Regions from separate parts of the Pseudoalteromonas sp. GABNS16E genome, predicted to be linked through region 2. Evidence: riboswitches for the same ligand, from Rfam matches in the RefSeq annotation. Region 2 holds a riboswitch; the other holds the start of a gene.
What was found. A riboswitch is a leader RNA that binds a small molecule or an ion and turns the genes downstream of it on or off. The one in region 2 is predicted to bind lysine.
Positions count from the first base shown of each region.

Region 1: linked by a shared signal. The riboswitch ahead of lysC (lysine-sensitive aspartokinase 3) and the one ahead of dapA (4-hydroxy-tetrahydrodipicolinate synthase) in region 2 are both predicted to bind lysine.

Region 1 covers NZ_JAQREZ010000015.1:22,468-31,698, forward strand. Annotated here, with positions in the region: gene PSI06_RS08380 (sodium-dependent transporter) at 1-615, opposite strand, end outside; gene PSI06_RS08385 (4'-phosphopantetheinyl transferase family protein) at 754-1,500, shown strand; gene lysC (lysine-sensitive aspartokinase 3) at 1,516-2,901, opposite strand; lysine riboswitch at 2,978-3,150, opposite strand; gene PSI06_RS08395 (hypothetical protein) at 3,441-4,712, shown strand; gene PSI06_RS08400 (condensin complex protein MksE) at 4,716-5,264, shown strand; gene PSI06_RS08405 (ATPase) at 5,261-8,038, shown strand; gene PSI06_RS08410 (DUF4136 domain-containing protein) at 8,147-8,698, shown strand; gene PSI06_RS08415 (hypothetical protein) at 8,764-9,231, shown strand, end outside.
Region 2 covers NZ_JAQREZ010000005.1:18,525-27,755, reverse strand. Annotated here, with positions in the region: gene PSI06_RS03555 (protein adenylyltransferase SelO) at 19-1,425, opposite strand; gene PSI06_RS03550 (DNA-3-methyladenine glycosylase I) at 1,428-2,132, opposite strand; lysine riboswitch at 2,328-2,524, shown strand; gene dapA (4-hydroxy-tetrahydrodipicolinate synthase) at 2,653-3,537, shown strand; gene PSI06_RS03540 (2,3,4,5-tetrahydropyridine-2,6-dicarboxylate N-succinyltransferase) at 3,553-4,293, shown strand; gene PSI06_RS03535 (PLP-dependent decarboxylase) at 4,293-5,498, shown strand; gene PSI06_RS03530 (succinylglutamate desuccinylase/aspartoacylase family protein) at 5,504-6,625, shown strand; gene PSI06_RS03525 (phospholipase A) at 6,835-7,869, shown strand; gene PSI06_RS03520 (bifunctional GNAT family N-acetyltransferase/hotdog fold thioesterase) at 7,942-8,835, opposite strand.

The DNA.
Region 1 (9,231 bases), on a different contig from region 2:
ATTAGGAATTAAATAAGCAGCAAACCCTTCGCTGGCGCCTTCTAAACTGGCTATATAAAAAATTAAGCCTATTAGTAGCACCAATAACAATGGCATTAAACGGCGTGACCAGGTTTCAATCCCAGATTTAACCCCTTTTAAAATAATACTGGCGGTTAAAATAAGCATAAGCGGCGTAAATATAAAATTACGCACCATAGAGTCGCTGTGTAAAAACTCGCTTACGGCGGTAAAACCAAAGAATGTAGTAATAGGCTCTATGGCGTAAGAGAGCATCCAACCAGCTACAATAGAATAAAAGCTAAGCATAATCACAGCGCCCGCAAGGCCAATATATCCTGCGGCAGCCCCTACTTTTTTGTTGGTATTTTGCCACGCATTACCCAATGCTTTTACTGGGTTTGCTTGCGCTTGGTGGCCTAAATAAAGTTCGGTATAAAGCGCAGGTAGCGCAAGTAAAAATATAACTACAAAGTAAACCAATAAAAATGCACCGCCACCATGGTTGGCCGCCTGCGTAGGAAAACCCCAAATATTACCTAAACCCACTGCTGCGCCTGCAGCGGCTAAAACAAAACCAAAACGGCTTTGAAATCCATCACGCACTTGTGCCATACATCTACAAATTCTGTTATTCTTTGATTATTGTGAATTAAACCATATTTAATGCCAACTGAGTAATAAAATTGCTTTTGGCATAAATAAGCGCTGTTAACCGCTCATAATTACAGCACTCACTTATTTTAAGCGCGTATGACTAACCACTTTTTTAAAAACACCCTAAGTATTGCTCCCTCTTTTTATAGCGATTTATCCCCTAGCAACAATACTATTTTAGTGTTTAATGCCAACACACTTAATTTAGAACACCTTGATTTAACCCAGTACCTAAGCCCATTTGAGCTAAGGGTTATAAATCGTCGTAAACGCATGCAAGCAAAGCAAGAATATCTAGCATCGCGCATATTACTAAAGCAACTTGCAAAGCATACTCAGCCCCAATACGCACACATACCGCTTAATAAAATGAGCACCCACTTTAATGAAGAATGCTCAAAACTGCAGCTCCATATAAACCACACCGTTATAAATACCTGTATTTCGCACTCGCATGGCTTAGTTGGCGTTGCACTTAATGTTACTAAGGCGGAGTTCGGCTTTGATATTGAAAAAATTAACTTAAAACGCCCATTCGAAAAGCTCGCTAAGCATTTTTATCATAAGGCTGAAATTGCCTTAATTACCGCGCCTTTGGCTATAAAAGAGCAAGCCCACCGCTTTTTTAGAATTTGGACCTTAAAAGAGGCACTCGCTAAAGCAACTAGCCGCCCAATAGCGCAATTGCTTAGCCCAAATGTATTTGATGAATTTTCTTTGTTAAACCTTACAGCATCGAGTAACAGCATAACGGTTGCCAATGAGGAGTTTGATATAAGCGTGGCGCATAAAAAAAGCACCGACTGGCGGTGCTTTATACTTAATAACTTGGATACTGAATAACTTGGCTTTAAAAGCTTAAGCAGCGCTTTCTAATAAGCGGCTGTGTATTGCTTGTACCACGGTATCTGATTCGCTTTGCTCTACTAAAAAGCATAAGTTGTGCTTACTTGCACCATGACAAATTAATCGAATATTAAACTCTTTTAATACGTTCATTAAGTTCATTTCGTGCTGGCGTAGCTGTATTTCAGACCCTATAAGCGCCACTAAGGTTAAGTTATTTTCAACCGATACATGACAAAATTCGGCCAATTTATCTAAACACGCTTGCTCAAGCTCAGGTCGCGAGGCATTAGGCGCGTTATCTAGGGTTATGGCAACACTAATTTCTGAGGTAGTAACTAAATCTACCGATATATTAAATTCACTTAAAATAGTAAATACACGGGCCAAAAAGCCACTTGCTAATAACATTTCTGGGCTTTTAAGCGTTAGCAATATTTGGTTTTTACGCTGCGTAACGGCACGAATACCTGGCTGCTGCGATTTTTCACGCTCAATCCACGTTCCTCCGCGCTCTGGCTCGCGGCTAGAGCCTACAAATACATTAATATGGCTACGGCTTGCTGGTAAAATAGTTGCAGGGTGCAATACTTTTGCGCCAAATGTCGCCATTTCTGCGGCTTCATCAAAGCTTAAACGAGCAATTGGCGTTGCCTTAGCGCATAAACGCGGGTCGGTGCTAAAAATACCCACTACATCGGTCCAAATGTGTACACTTTTAGCGTTAATAGCCTCTGCTAATAACGCCGCACTGTAGTCAGAGCCACCACGGCCAAGCGTTGTGGTTTGGCCAAATTCATCACTACCAATAAACCCTTGTGTAACTATTACTTGCTCATCTAATAACGGAATTAACAGGTCTTTAGCAGCTTGTGCAGTGGCCGCAACATCGGGCGTTGCTTTACCAAATTGGCTGTCTGTTTTAAGCACTTTGCGTACATCAAACCTATCTGCATTTAAGCCTTTTAAGCGCAGCACTTGAGCAAATAAATAAGACGATAAACGTTCGCCAAAGCTAAGCAGCTCATCGTGTTGTTGATCAGTGGTGAGTGTTTCAAGGGCTAACGTTTGAAACGCTTTTAACGTCTCGTTAAAACCCACCGCTAAATCGGCATCAAGCGACAGCTCATCTAAAATAGCCTGTTGAATAGCCAATACGCCATCTATGTGTGCTTGGCGCTGCTCTTTACTAAGGTCGGGTTTGCACAGTGCAACTAAGTGGTTAGTTACGCCTGCACTGGCGCTCACAGCTACAATACGTACGCTTTTATCTGCAACAATAATTTCGCTGCAGCGACTCATCGCTTCAAAGTTTGCAACACTGGTTCCGCCAAATTTGGCAACGATGTAATCTGATTTTGCGCCTGATACTGTTTGTGGCACTGATTGGGTAGTCATTTCGTCTCCTTTCGCGGTATCCAAACCGCTAAAAAACAAGAAGAACTTGGCAAAGGAATGCAAATAAGATGTGTCCACTGCCAGAAGCTCTCCACCTAAGTTGGTGACAGTTTTGGGGATTCAGCCCCATAAACCGAAAAACACGGTTGACGTAACCTTGTTTTCCTCGGCGAGTACTTCCCTCTTTAATGGTTATGGGCGTTCGTCACCTACCATTAAATACCTAAGTATCGCACCTCTTCTGAATGTTGTATTAACCTGTGGCTAATAAAACAAAACCCCACTGTGTGGCGGGGCTTTGAAAGTTATCGTTTAGACGTCTAGCTGTCAAGGTGTTTTAGTTAATATAACGCGAATAATTTAGCCCGGGTTTACATTGCTGGCTACTTTTACAGCGCTTAATGTAACTCGCCTGTACGCCAGCTAAAAAAATGTGTAAATTAAGCCAGTTAATAACGAGTACTTTTTATTATAAAAATATAAAAACTACGCTCTGCTTTAAGTGTAGTTAACTCATTACTAGGATGTATCACCGCATTATGATCCCAGCTAAAAAGCTGCTTAATACCCTTAGCGAACACTGGGGTGTTTTAGAGCTATTATTTAAACGTTTTAAAATGGCCGACTTTAGCCTCAAAGACGTGCAAAACGCCATTAAGCAAAAACAGCCCACGTGGACAAACGAGCGCATTTACAAAGAAACAAATCGTTTGCTCAATCAAGATATACTTATTCCATTGGCTAAATCATCCCAGCTTGAAATAAACCGCGCCATTGCCGATTTTGCGACCTTTTTATTACAAGAAGAACACCTAGGTTTAGCACAAGAAATTAGCGTTTTGGTTGATGATTTAGCACGCCTAGGAAACCGTTTAGATAATGCCGGTGAAATAGAAGACTATGACGATTTACGCCGCTATAGCCGCATTATGGATGATCGGGTGCGTAAAATAATGAAGCTTTACGCGCACAACGAAAACGCAATTTTAAACATTGTTGAGCAAGCTAAATCTGATCACGCGGTGCAATCTTTGCAAAAGCGCTACAAAGCGGTAATAGAAGCCTTTGATGAATACATAGAGCCGATGCTTGAAATGGTCGATATTCGCGGTGACTTTCATGCCTGTTTTACACTTATTGAGCAGCAAATAAGTAAGCAAATAGAGCACATTGAACGCTCAGGCAAAGCCTACAACGACAAGCGTATGCTTGAGCAATTGCGTACACGTATACTCGAAATGCATTTAGTTGGCCGAGAAAGCTTACGTAAAAGTGCCGATATGCTTATGCCACTGCGTGAAGAGCTACGCCGTAATAACCTAATTACCCGCCAAGCAGCAAAAGTGCTTGGCCTTGTGCGTAAAAATGGCGTAGACAACATGCTAAGCGCGGTACAACCAAATTTTGTAAGCGATGCGCAGCGCTATTCGCTTGGCCAGCAGCGTCATATAGTTGCCTATATGGCAAGCTTGGTAGAATTTGAACACGAAGAATACCAACTCCCAGAGCAACAAGACGTGCCGGCATTTGTTACGCCAAACATTCCTGATTACCACGATGTTAAAACAAGCTTTGCAAAACGCTTTAATAAAAAACGTAAAAAGCCCCAGCCATTGCTGCAATTTTTAGATGAAAGCTACCCAGAATTAGACGCCGACGAAATGCTATTTTTATATCAAAAACTAGTCAGCGACAGTGAAATTCACATTAGCCAAAGCGATGAGAAAACACGCGTAAAAATTGCCGGCCAGCATTTTTCGTTATACCCATTTAATTCTGCGCCTCAGCCAGATACACAGGCAGACGAGTAACACATGACACATATAAACTTAGACGAGCTTACGCACCTACAAGCCATTAATAAAAAATTAGGTGCGGGTTACCATATTTGCGAACAAGACAACGTAATGTGGCAAGAGCTTGACCAGCACATAGAATCTTATAGCGCCTTATTTAACGCCCTTGGCCACGATTTAAAACACGACAGCCGCGGCTTTTACTACTTTGCCAGCGACGAAAGCACGCCAAACATGGGGAAAATATCCCGTGCTATAGCACTGACTATTTACATTTTAATTGAGCATTTTGCCAATACGGGTAAAGACCCAATGCGTGCCCTATTTGATGAAGTAAACGATTTAGAACTGATGCAAACCTTAGTGCAAATTAATAAACACTTGTTTGATCAACTTGAGATATTTTCGGGCTCAGATTTACGAAAAGACGTATACCTGCGCATGGTACGTTTAGGCCTTGCCCGCGAAGTAGAAGGCGGCTTTATGCTACAAGCACCTATTCACCGCTATATTGATGCACTTATGGAAGTAAACGAAGAAACCTACATTACAGAGGACGAGCAATGAAAAACTTATACGGACTAAGTAAACTCGCCCTACTTAATACCGCAGGTTATGCAAAGTGTGTTATTCCGCTTGATAAAAGCAGCTCTATTTGTGCACCAAACAATACCGGTAAAAGCTCGGTTATTAACGCCCTACAATTTCCGCTAATAAACGATTTGCGCCTAACCGAATGGGACGGGCACGATTTAGATGAAACCCGTAAATTTTATTTTTCATCAGATCAGTCGTACATTTTGCTTGAAGCCAACCTCCCCCATGGCTCGGTGGTTATTGGTGTAGCAGGCCTTGGTAAAATAGCCGGTTACGCGCACCAGTACTTTTGTTATCAAGGCAAACTTGATTTAGCGCAGTACACGCAAGGTAATACCATTATTAAGTTTACCAAGCTGTTTAATCATTTAAAAACGCAAGGTTACAACCCTATAGAGCTTAAAGCACAAGAGCTAAACGCCCTGCTTACCGGCGGCGCAACCCCTTTTGACGGCGACATTAATTTAAAAATGATCCCGCTTAATAACGTGCAAGACTCCGCCATTTATAAAGAAATTTTTAGGCGTATTCTTAACTTACACAAATTGGGTGCAAGCGATGTTAAACGCTTTATGCTACGTGTGTTTGAACGCCATATGTCTAACTCTAAAGTGGACTTTTACGAAGTATGGCGTCGCTCGTTTGATAAAGTAAATCGCGCTAAACGCGAATTAAAAGCGCTTGAATCAATGCAAGAGCCAATAACAGCGCTTGAATCAATGCTTGAAAACCAAACCGTACTTAAAGGTAAGTTAGCAGCCTACGCGCCTAAAATTGATCAAGCATTAATAGACTTTGATACCTACCAAGAAGAGCAACTAAGCGAACTAGCCATTGCCCTTGAAGACATAGAGCACGAAAAACACGAGTTTGAGCAAAAACAAAGCTTATACGTACAGCAATCGCGCGATATAGAACGCAGGCAAACCCAAATTGAGCAATGGTTTTTAGATTACAGCGCTCTTAAAAGCGAGTTTGAACTGGTAAATAAAGCCACCCTTAAAACCAACCTTGGCCAACTTAAGCAAGACTACGAGTCACTTTCGCACTCTATTACCAGCGCACAAGGGCAAAGCCTACACACGCTTGATTACCGCATTAGCGAGACCCAAAAACAAATTAAAAGCTTAAAACTGCAGCTTAAAAACCTTGAGTTTAATTTGTTTACTCGAATGCGCGAAGACCTATCACTTAAAGAAGTCGAAGAAATATCGCGCATTTTAAACCCCGATATTCTCTCGTTTGCCACCACCAGCAATGGCGATATAACCATTGATGATGAAGACGCCTTTGGGGAATTTTTATCGCTATTAAGCGAAAACGTTAAAGGCGGTGTACTAACCCTACCAGGGGCAAGCATTAAACTTAAAAAACTCTCGCCAGTGCAAATGCAAAGCGGCGAAAACAAAGCCCAGCTTAGCGCTCAGCTAGACGCGCTGGAACGCTCGTTAAAAGAGTTTAAACAACAGCGCGAAGTAGCCGCTAACGTGGCCGATAAACAAAAAGAAAAAGATGCACTTTACGATGAGCTAATGAGCGCAGAGAGCTCACTAAAACGCTTAGAGCAATTTGAGGTAATGCAGCAGTCGGTAGAAGCGCAATCCATGCTAAAAGAGCAGTTATTAGCAGAGCGCGAACAAGTTGACGACTACCTGCAAGACATTCAAAAAAATAGTGGCTCAATTGCAGACAGGCGCTCGTTAATTAAATCTAAGCAAGAGCAAATTAATCGCCAAACCGAGCGCCTACGCCAAGTTAAAAGCGAGCGAATTGACCACACGCTTGATTTATACAGCGGTAAAGTAACCCCGTATATGATTGATATAACAGTCGACTTTGATAACTTAAGCGACTTAGTACATCACTTTAATAAAGACTGCCAAGAGCTGCGCAACTTTGACATAAACGTACGTAATACCTATTTGCATGTATATAACGCGGGTATTACTAAGTTCGATAACGAAAACGACGAATTTACTAAATACCAAAAGTTGATTAGCGCGTTTCATAACCTTGATAACGAACGCGATGCCGTTGAGCGCCAAGGTCGCGTAGCCCTAACCGAAGTAGCCGCAACAATTAAAGGCTTGCGTGAAGACTTAGACCGACTTCGCCGCGAAATGAACAGCTTTAATAAAGGGATAAGCCAGCACCGTATTTCTAACCTTCAAGCGTTTAAAATTAACGTAATACCGCGCAAAATGCTGGTTGATAGTATTGATACCATCATCAGCACGTCGCATCAGTTTGAACAAGGCGACACCCTTGACTTATTAAGCCAAGAACCTTACAGCGAAAGCGCGGTAAACGAAGCAAAAGATCACCTAATAAAACTTGCCTCCGACAAAGCAGGCCTTACATTAACTGACTTATTTGATATTCGTTTTGAAGTGGTTAACCGCGCAGGTGAAACCGAGCACTTTGAAAAAATCGATTCAGCTGGCTCAAACGGGACGCGTATTACTATTAAGTTATTATGTGGCATGTTGTTTATTCGTTACTTATTAAGCGATCAGGAACAAAACCTTTACCGTATACCTATTTATATTGATGAAGCGGCCGACATTGACCCGCAAAACCAAAAAGCAATCATAGAAACGGCACTGAGCTTTGGCTTTGTGCCAATTTTTGCCTCGGTTAAACCGCAGGTAAGCTGTGATTACATTGTACCTATTCGTTCAGTAAAAGATGGCGCCCAAAACTGGGTAGACGAAAAAGACTGGATTGAAGTTGAACACAATTAATTGGCCGTTAAGGCAAACCAACTAAACTAAAATATAGGACGTTAAACTAATACACATTTAAACGATGTGTGTTATTTTAAATTAACGCATTTTATTGGAGCAAAGGTAATGAAAAATATACTTATTGTTGCAGCGCTGACATTACTTACAGCCTGTACGCAAACCCCAGACTGGGATTACGACAAATCAGCCAACTTTAGTAATTTTAAAACATTTGCTTGGGTAGAAAACGCGAGCCTAACCAAAGACACCACAAACTACCAAATTAACGGCTTAATGGAAAAACGTGTACGTACTGCCGTTAATAAAGAGCTTAGCCAAACATTAGGTATGAGCTTAGTAGACCCAGCCCAAGCTGACGTACTAATTAACTACCATGCATCGGTAGATAAAGAGCTAGAAGTAGACAGCTTTAACGTAGGCTACGGCGCACGTTGGGGATACTGGGGTACGGGTTTTCAACGCGATATTAGCGCCCGTGAATACGAAGTGGGTACGTTAGTAATTGATATTATTGACCGCGAATCAAACCAGCTTGTATGGCGCGGCGCAAAAGAAGGCCGTTTAAAGAAAAAACAATCGCCTGAGCAACGCGAAGCATCAATTAAAGAAACAGTCGCTAATATTTTAAGCAACTTCCCGCCGCAAAAGCAGCTGTAAGTTTAAAGTTAGTTTTTAAAAAGCTCACAAAATGTGAGCTTTTTTGTTAATAAAGGACTCATACCTTGGCATTTTTAAAATATTTTACAGTCACTCTGTTCGTCTTTTTTGCTTCGCTCCCCGCACATGCGGAAAATTTAAAATTAACTCCAGGTTTGTGGCAAGGCATTTACAAAGATAATTTCGAATACAATGTACTGGAAATAAAAGAAAACGGAGAACACCGTTTAATCATTGCAAATATCGCCAGTGCATTTCATAGAAATAAATCAATTGCGTTTAATGATAACGATATTAAATGCAATCGCATTAATTGCACTATCAAACTCATTAGCCCTAATAAAGAGCATCTGCAATTTACATTAATTTTAAGCCGTTATTTAGATAATTCATTTGAGGTGTTAGAAATTTATTCTAATGCAGACGATGATTTTGTCATGTCAAAAACTTACCGGTTGGAAAAACAAGAAAGGCAATCTACCGTCCATACATTCATAGATAAATACCGCTCTAGAATAGATGAATTAGCAGCT
Region 2 (9,231 bases):
TACAATTAATTACAATACTTAAGTGCCGCAAAAAGTTTGATAGCCCTTGTCATCTTTACCTGTCTCTTGAAAGCGGGCTAAATTAGCTGTTTTATCATATGGGTTACTCATCACCGTTAAAAAGTCGCTTAGCAGCTCGCTCTCGCCGTGTTGATTATATTGCGCAAGGATTTCTTCGACGATGTGATTACGCGGTATAACCCTTGGGTTAGCCGCTCTCATTAGGTTATAGCTGTTTTCATCACATCTTTTTTGCCATAACTGGGCCCATTGCGTTAATTCATTTGGCACTTTGCCACCCTTTAGTGACTCAGTTAGGGCATCAAAGGTATTGGTATAATCGAGCTTATGCTCTTGAAATAACAATAATAACTTACTTACAAGCTCTACATCGTCTTCTTTATAACCTGCTGAGCCTAATTTTTGTGCCCACATTTGATTATATTGCGCGTTAAATAACGTAGAAAACTGATTAATTAGCGGCGTCATTAAACTTACAGCTTGTTCGTCATCTTCATCTATTAGCGGGATTAGGCTCTCAGCTAAACGCGCGCAGTTCCAACTTACAATATTTGGCTGATTACCATAGGCATAGCGACCTTGCTTATCAATTGAGCTAAACACGGTATCAAAATCAAAGGTATTCATCATTGCACACGGGCCGTAGTCGATAGTTTCGCCGCTTATCAAGGTATTATCAGTATTCATAACGCCATGAATAAAGCCTACTCGCATCCAGCTAATAACCAGCGCTAGCTGACTATTTATAACGGCTGCTAAAAAGTCTAAATAGCGCTGAGCCCCTGTTGATTGAATACTTGGGTAATGACGCTCAATGGCTACATCAGTTAATTTTTTTAATCCCTCTACATCACCTTGAGTTGCTAAATACTGAAACGAGCCAACGCGAATATGGCTATTTGCTAAGCGGGTAACAATTGCGCCAGGTTGCGGCGGATTACGATAAACAGCTTCGCCTGTGCCGACAACAGCCAAACACCGCGTGGTTTTAATCCCTAAGCCATGCATAGCTTCGCTCATAATATACTCGCGAATAGCGGGGCCTAGTGCACATCGTCCATCGCCTCCTCTTGAAAAAGGCGTGGCGCCTGAGCCTTTTAACTGAATATCCCACAGCTGATTTTTATCATCGCTGATAGCACCCAGTAAGTGCGCTCGCCCATCACCCAAGCGCGGCGAAAAGTGCCCAAACTGATGCCCAGAATAGCCAAGCGCTACAGCACTTACCGGTTGTGGCTCGTTACCAGCAAAAGTACTGGCGCGCAGCGCTAGCTCAACATCTATATTAAACTGCTGTGCTAACGCTTCGTTCCACAAAAGTAATTGCGGGGCAGCAACGCTTGAAGGACTGTCCTCTATTGCGAAGTTATCTGCTATGTCTGTGTATCTTGGCACTAGTTTCATGGTTAATCCTCTGTTTGCTGGCTTATGCCTACGCGATTGTCGCCCACACTGTAAGCCACAATTAAGCTAAGTTCTTGCAGGCTCAAACCACTTTGTTTTTGCATTTCGTTAAAAAATGCCTGTGCGGCAGTGAGTGATTTTTTAGTTTGCAGGCCGCCATCTATAATTTTGTGCGCTCTTAGGTAACTTTCTACATCTCGCGAAAGTAAAAAAGTATCTTTACCAAGCGCTCTTAAGGCATACGGGCCAGTATTTCCACCCAAACGGGCGCCGTGTTTTTTTAAATATGCCCATAAACCAATAATGTCATCGCTCGGCCAGTTAGCTACGAACTTGCTAAAACTGCCATGTTGCTGTGCTATTTCGTGGATCATGTAGGCATTTTCAGGAATTGTTTTTACCTTTTTATAATTACGAATAATACGCTCATCAGTTGCTTTTTGCTCGAGCATATCGGGCGGCATCATAAGTAATTTATCAACACTAAATTGCCAAAAAACCTCTCTGAAACCGGGCCATTTACTGTTTATTACCGACCAGTAAAACCCGCTTTGAAATACTTTTCGGGTAAACTCTTCAAGCCAGTCGTCGTCACTTAATGCGCTTAATGCTTTTTTAGATAAGGGTTTTGCGAGTAATAACTTAAGCATTTTTTCAGAACCTTTTCGCTCTACTGCTCGCTTATAAATATCGCTAAATTTTTCCATACTTATTAAATACCTCATCACTGCTCATAGGGTTAGTTTACGAGAAAAGCAGCCAATACGTAACCACCCACATTTTCGATGAACTAATCTGTATCCTGCAACTTGACACCTAGACGGCTAAAATGTTTTAATCGCCGCAATTACCCTATTTAAATTGTATTTTGTTAAACCTTTTGCGGTTTAAACAAAATACAAAGGGCTAGAAGAGGTGCGTTATTCAGGTAGCGTATGTTAGGAGCGCAAACTCCAGTGAGCATATGTGAGGGGAATACCGCCGAGAGGTAAACGCTTTTGCGAAGCAATTACTTCGGGCGACTAGGTTGAATCCTAGCGACTGTCACCAATAGCTGTTTTAAAACAGCTTATTAGTTTGGTGGAGAGCTTCTGGTCTTAAATAATAAGGCCGTGCGCCCTATTATTTTAAGCCCATTCGCTCTTCGAATACTGTTCGAACGACGTTAATGCGGCTCACATCATACAGCCTCCTTAATATCTCGAACACCTTATAGGTTCGTAAGAGATGATTCACAACTTCAATTTAGACGACTACGCACTGTGGACAGCGCTTGTTACGCCGTTTGATCAACAAGGTAATGTTGACTACGACACGCTCACAACACTTGTTAGCGAACAAGAAGCGGCACACAACGGTATTTTACTGCTCGGTAGCACAGGTGAAGGCTTAGCCCTTACGCTTAAAGAGCAGCAAGGTATTGTTGAGCACATGTGCCAATTAAAACCCAATGTACCGCTTATGGTTGCTGTTGGTGGTAGTAACTTGGCCCAACAAAAAGAATGGGTTAGCTACTGTAACCAATTACCTATTCACAGCTACTTATTAGGCTCGCCTCTTTATGCAAAACCAGGGGCTGTAGGTCAAACACATTGGTACGAAAGCTTATTAAACGAAAGCGCGCATCCGTGTATGTTATACAACGTACCTGGGCGCAGCGGTGTAAGCATTCCTATCGAAACCATTGAAAACTTAAAAGCGCATCCAAAACTGTGGGCTTTAAAAGAAGCCAGTGGCAACATCACCCAATTTGAAGCATACCGACAAGCCGCGCCTAATTTAGCGCTATACAGTGGCGACGATGCACTTATGCCCTACTTTGCCCAAGCAGGTGCAAAAGGCTTAGTTTCGGTTGCGGCCAATGCATGGCCTTTGCAAACACACGAATTTGTAAAGCGCAGCCTAAGCGGTCAACACCCCAATTTATTTGCTCAGTGGACTCGCGCTATTAATAGCCTATTTGCTGTAGCAAACCCTATACCCGTTAAAGTGCTAATGCACCAGCAAGGGCGTTTAAATAGCCCACTGTTGCGTCCACCTTTAACGCATCTTGAGTTAACGCAAACCGATTGCATTACCACTGCAAACGACACCATTTTATCTTGGCATTAAACACAGGTTTTTATAATGAGCTGGTTAGAACTACTAAATAATTTAGAATCGGGCGCAGTACGCGCAGCATCACAAAACGAAAGCGGCCAATGGGAAGCTAACGTAGAAGTAAAACAAGGCATTTTAGAAGCCTTTAAAAATGGCACTAACACCGAGTTTGCAGGCGGGTTTGTTGATAAGCATAACCTTGCACCACAAGAATTTAGCACTGAAGATGGCGTGCGTATGGTACCAGGTGGCACCAGTGTTCGCCGCGGTGCCTACGTAGCTAAAGGCACTATTATTATGCCACCAGCGTACGTAAATATTGGCGCATACATCGACGAAGGTACTATGGTTGATAGCCACGCATTAGTGGGTTCGTGTGCACAAGTTGGTAAAAATGTACATTTAAGCGCAGCTGTTCAACTTGGTGGTGTACTTGAGCCAATTGGGGCAAGCCCAGTAGTGGTTGAAGACGATGCGTTTATTGGCGCAGGTTGTGTTATTGTTGAAGGCGTAGTGGTTAAAAAAGGCGCTGTACTTGCACCAGGTGTGCGTTTATCTGCAACTATTCCGGTTTACGACTGTGTTAACGAGCGCCAGCTAGATAAAGGCGAGCCAATTCCAGAGTACGCTATTGTAATACCAGGTTCTCGCCCTGCGTCTAACGAATGGGCTCGTGAGCAAGGCCTAAGCATGTCGTGTGCACTCATTGTTAAATACCGCGACGAGCAAAGCGATGCATCGTTATTGCTAGAAGAGGTTTTACGATAATGAGCTTTTTGAGCACGCCTATCAAGGCCGCCGTAAATACACTTACTCAGCAACTTGATACACCTTTTTTTGTTTACGACTTAGACAAACTAAACGCACACCTTACCCGTTTAGTTGCGCAAACCGATGTAAAGCTTTGGTATGCGGTAAAAGCCAATCCGCTTTCTAAGGTTATTCAATGCCTAGACAGCGCCGGATTTAACTTTGACGTAGCAAGTAAAGGTGAGCTTGAACAAGTCCTTGCACAAGGTATTAGTTCACAGCGCGTGCTCAACACAGGGCCTGCAAAGAGCCCTAAACAAATTAAACACTTTATTGAGCGCGGCGTGCGTATTTTTGTTGCCGAAAGCCTCAATCAAGTACGTTGGTTAAACCAGCAAGCGCAGCTGCAAAATACGCAGCTGCAAGTATTACTGCGTGTGCAATTACGCTGGCCAGAAGGTGAAAAAAACCCATTAGGGGGTGACAGCCTTACTCCGTTTGGGCTTGGTTGCGATGAATGGCAAGCGCTCAATACCCGCGATTACCCAGCACTTAATTTTGATGGCCTACATATTTTTCAGTGGGGCAACATGCTTAGCACACAAAAGCTAAGCGAGCTGTGGTCGCAAATGATTGCACCGCTTACCACCTTGGCTAATAACTTAAATATAAACCTGAAAATTTTAGACTTAGGCGGCGGTTTAGGTATCCCTTACACACCAAACGATGCAACACTTGAGTGGGATGGATTAATCACCGCGCTGGCAAAAATTAAAAAAGATGCGGGTGTAGACGAGCTTTGGATGGAGCTTGGCCGTTACGCTGTAGGCGAATGCGGTCATTACGCTAACCCCGTCGTTGAGTGCAAACAAAACTACGGGCAACAGCAAGTTATTTTAACCGGTGGTATTAACCACTTATTACGCCCTGCTGTTACAAGCCAAGATTTTCCTGCGGCGTTACTACGCGAATCAACGGCGCCAGAACAAGCAATGAGCTTATACGGCCCATTATGTACTGCCCTTGATTGCTTAGGCGAGCATACCCTACCAAGCGATTTAAACGAGCAAGACTGGCTGGTGTTTAGCCAATGTGGCGCCTATGGTTTTACCGAAAGCATGCCCTATTTTTTATGCCATGAACTAGCTGCAGAATACGTGTTACAAAATGGCGAGCTCACGTGTGTGCGCCAAGCAGAAGATGCCAGTCACTACTTAAGGTAATAAACATGAGCATAACAACACCCATTAGCCAAGAAAACATTGTAGTAGGGGAAGTAGCAAACGGCTTACCCCTAACTATTCCGGTGTATCGCTTAAAAGGCGATGGCAGCGGGCCAAGCGTGTATATTCAAGCCAACATGCATGGCGCCGAGGTACAAGGTAACGCGGTTATTTTTCAGCTGCTAGAGCAGGTAAAACAGCTCAATTTAAAAGGCGACATTACCTTAGTACCATATGCTAACCCTATTGGTTGCAATCAAAAATCAGGGGAGTTTACCCTTGGCCGATTCGACCCTATTACTGGCACTAACTGGAACCGTATGTATCACTACAATAGTGATTTAGTCACCCAGTTTGCCAAAGATCATAGCCAGTACGACGATGCAGCTTTAAAAGATAACTTTAAACAAGCCTTGCTTGATGAAATAGACACCAAACTTAACGGCCCCGCATATTTACTCAATACCGGTAAACGCATTGCGCTTAACCTGCAAAAGCTTGCGCACCAAGCCGACATAGTGCTCGATTTACACACAGGCCCTATTTCCAGTAAGCATTTATATTGCCCAACCTATGCAACAGACAGTGCTCGTTATTTTAATATTGAACATGTACTGCTGATCCCAAGCGACTTTGATGGCGCTATGGATGAAGCTAGCTTTTGCCCATGGTGGCACTTAAGTGATGCACTTAGTGCGCAAGGCAGGGACTTTAATGTACAGGTTGAGGCCTTTACAGTAGAGCTAGGCAGCCAAGAAAAAATAGATTTAGCAGCCGCCTTTGACGATGCAAACAGCATTTTAAGCTATTTGAACCATAAAAATGTATTGGTAGATGCAGTGCATCAACCTAAGCAGATGACCCGTTATGCGTGCCATTTAGATGACTACTTTGCTTATTATGCGCCGATTGGCGGCATGGTTGAATATGTTGCCCCATTAGGCGCACACATAAAGGCAGGTGAGCCAATAGCCCATATATTGCGCATGGAGCGCTATTTAACTGAGCAGCCCCTACAAACATTAAGCCTCGATTGCGATGCAATTGCTATTTTGCATTTTGCCTCAGCAAGCGTAAACCAAGGCACTGAACTTTATAAGTTTTTTACTAACGTATTTGAGTTATAACGCACCGCGCTATAACTCCCCCTTCTCATTGCGTGAGAGTAAGTTAACTAACTTACAATATAAGCGGCTATATGCCGCTTTTTTTGATCTGTGATAACGGTGTAAACGTAAGGTAATCAAATAAGTCTAAATTCAGTGAAAGTTCACTGTTACAAATGTAAAAACACGTTATAATTTATAAATCTACCTTACTCTCAAAGGAATAAACAATGAGCTGGCGTTATTGGATTGCAGTTACGGCTTTACTAAGCACACCCTCTTTTGCCCAACAAGAGGTTAAAAAAAATGAACAAGACAACGACATAGAGCTAGTTAAGCAATGTATTTTAAATGAAGTAATTGGTGGCGATGGTAAGCAAACCTTAGACGAGCTGCGCACAAAGTGTTCCGCCCTTGAAGAAAACAAACAACTTACCGCACTTGATAAACGCAAGGCTCGCGAAGAGGTAAGTAAAAAAAATCGTAACGTAATTACGCCGCATAAACGTAACTACATTTTACCTTTATCGTATGTCTCGCACCCTAACGATCGCCCGTTTGATGGCTTTGACGAGCTAACAGATGAAGAAAATGGCGAACCCCTTGACAACCTAGAGGCTAAATATCAGCTTTCTATTAAGGTGCCACTGTACGATGATTTTGCAGATGACGACCAAGCCATATTTTTTGGCTTTACCTTGCAGTCGTATTGGCAAATTTATAACTCAGAGATTTCTTCTCCGTTTCGTGAAACCAACTACGAACCAGAAATATTTTGGGTAAACTACCTAGACCAAGAAAACGTACTTTGGGGCGACGAAATGGCCATAGCGCTGGGTATTTCGCACCAATCTAATGGCCGCAGCCAGCCAAACTCTCGTTCATGGAACCGAATTTACGCCGATTTTATATGGGAAAAGAGCGGTTTTGTATTTAGCTTTAAACCTTGGTATCGCATTGCCGAGGATGAAAAAGACAATATATTAGAAGCCGATGGCGACGACAATCCAGATATTTACAAATACATGGGTTACTTTGAATTTGGCGGGGCGTATCGTTATCAGGATCATGAGTTTAGCTTTATGACGCGTAATAATTTAAATTCAGATAACCGTGGTGCACTTCAACTAGATTGGTCATTCCCTCTTTGGGGTCGTTTGCGTGGCTACGCACAATATTTTAACGGTTACGGTGAAAGCCTAATTGATTATAACGCTGATGTAGAGCGTATTGGTGTAGGTATATTACTTACTGATTTACTCTAATTTATTAATACGCCATAAAAAAAGCCAAGCCCTTTTATAAAGTGCTTGGCTTTTTTATTAAAGCGTTACTCGTTATTTTTTAACGGCAAACACCCCTTCAAACTCTGCAACAACATCGCTGCCATCAAATATAGTAACAGGTACTACATAACTTGCTTTGCCTGTTGTTTCCAGCTCTCTGAGTTTACCTTTACAGGTTTGCACATCAACACAACCGCGTGGGTCGGTATTAAGTGGTTTTAAGTATTTTATAGTGGCATCGGCTAATACAATATTACCCTCAAGCCCTGCCTCTTTAAGCGCTAGGTACGTTGCGCCCCAACCGGTTAAGGTTGCTAAGCTGTATATAGAGCCTGCAAACATAGTGTTGTGTAGGTTTAAGTTAGCGTCTAAATCAGCACGCGTTGTAAACTGCCAATCTGTGTAGCTTTCTACTTTTATACCCATTGCATCACTAATTGGGATTGATTCACGCCAAATATTTTGCAGTACTTGCGTCCAATCAGGGTGGCGAAACCAACCCGGCTCACTAGGCTTTTGCTTAATCATTTTGAAATGTTGTACATCGCCATACGCTAAGTGGGCTTTTTCTTTTAGCTCGTAGCCATGGCGCTTATAAAACTCAAGCGCACGCTCGCGAGCAAATAACACTAATTCGCCTGCATTTTGCGTCCATGCTATTTTTTCAAGCTCGTGTAATAAACGGCTACCAATATGTTGATTACGGTTGCCTTCGGCTACGGCCATGTAACGTACTTGCGCTTGTTCATGGTTGTTAAAGTGTAAACGGGCCACACCAAGCACATCACCGTTGTTATTTTTTATAAAGCGATGCTCTGAGTCTTGTTCCATATCATCTTGTTCAGAGCCTCGAGGCTCATTCCAAGGCGCACGTAGTACTTCCCAACGTAATTGATAGTACGCTTGCCAGTCTTCGCTGCTCTGCGGTGTCGTTACTTGAAACATATATACTCCTGTTGTTTTGCCGTAAATAAAAAATAAAGGCTACGGCATGTAATCCAACTGAATAACTCTTTAACCTGCACATTGGTTTTTACATTAGAAAATTAAAGATTAAGTTGGTTGGAATTATTATGGCAAATACCATACTCCATCTTTTAAACACTGCCAATACGACTTTGGTAAGCAAGCGAAAAAATAACTGTTTTACCCATCGCATCAGCTAGTTTATGCTGGGCCTTTAGGGATTGAACATGCACTGAGCGAAGGGTTCTGCCTTGGGAGAATTTACTCTTTGTTGCCTACATGGATATAAGCCAGTAGAGTAACGCAGGAGCAGTTACCTAGCCCACTAGGTTACGAATCTCGCGCCGCGATTAAATCGCCCCTAGATTGAACAAA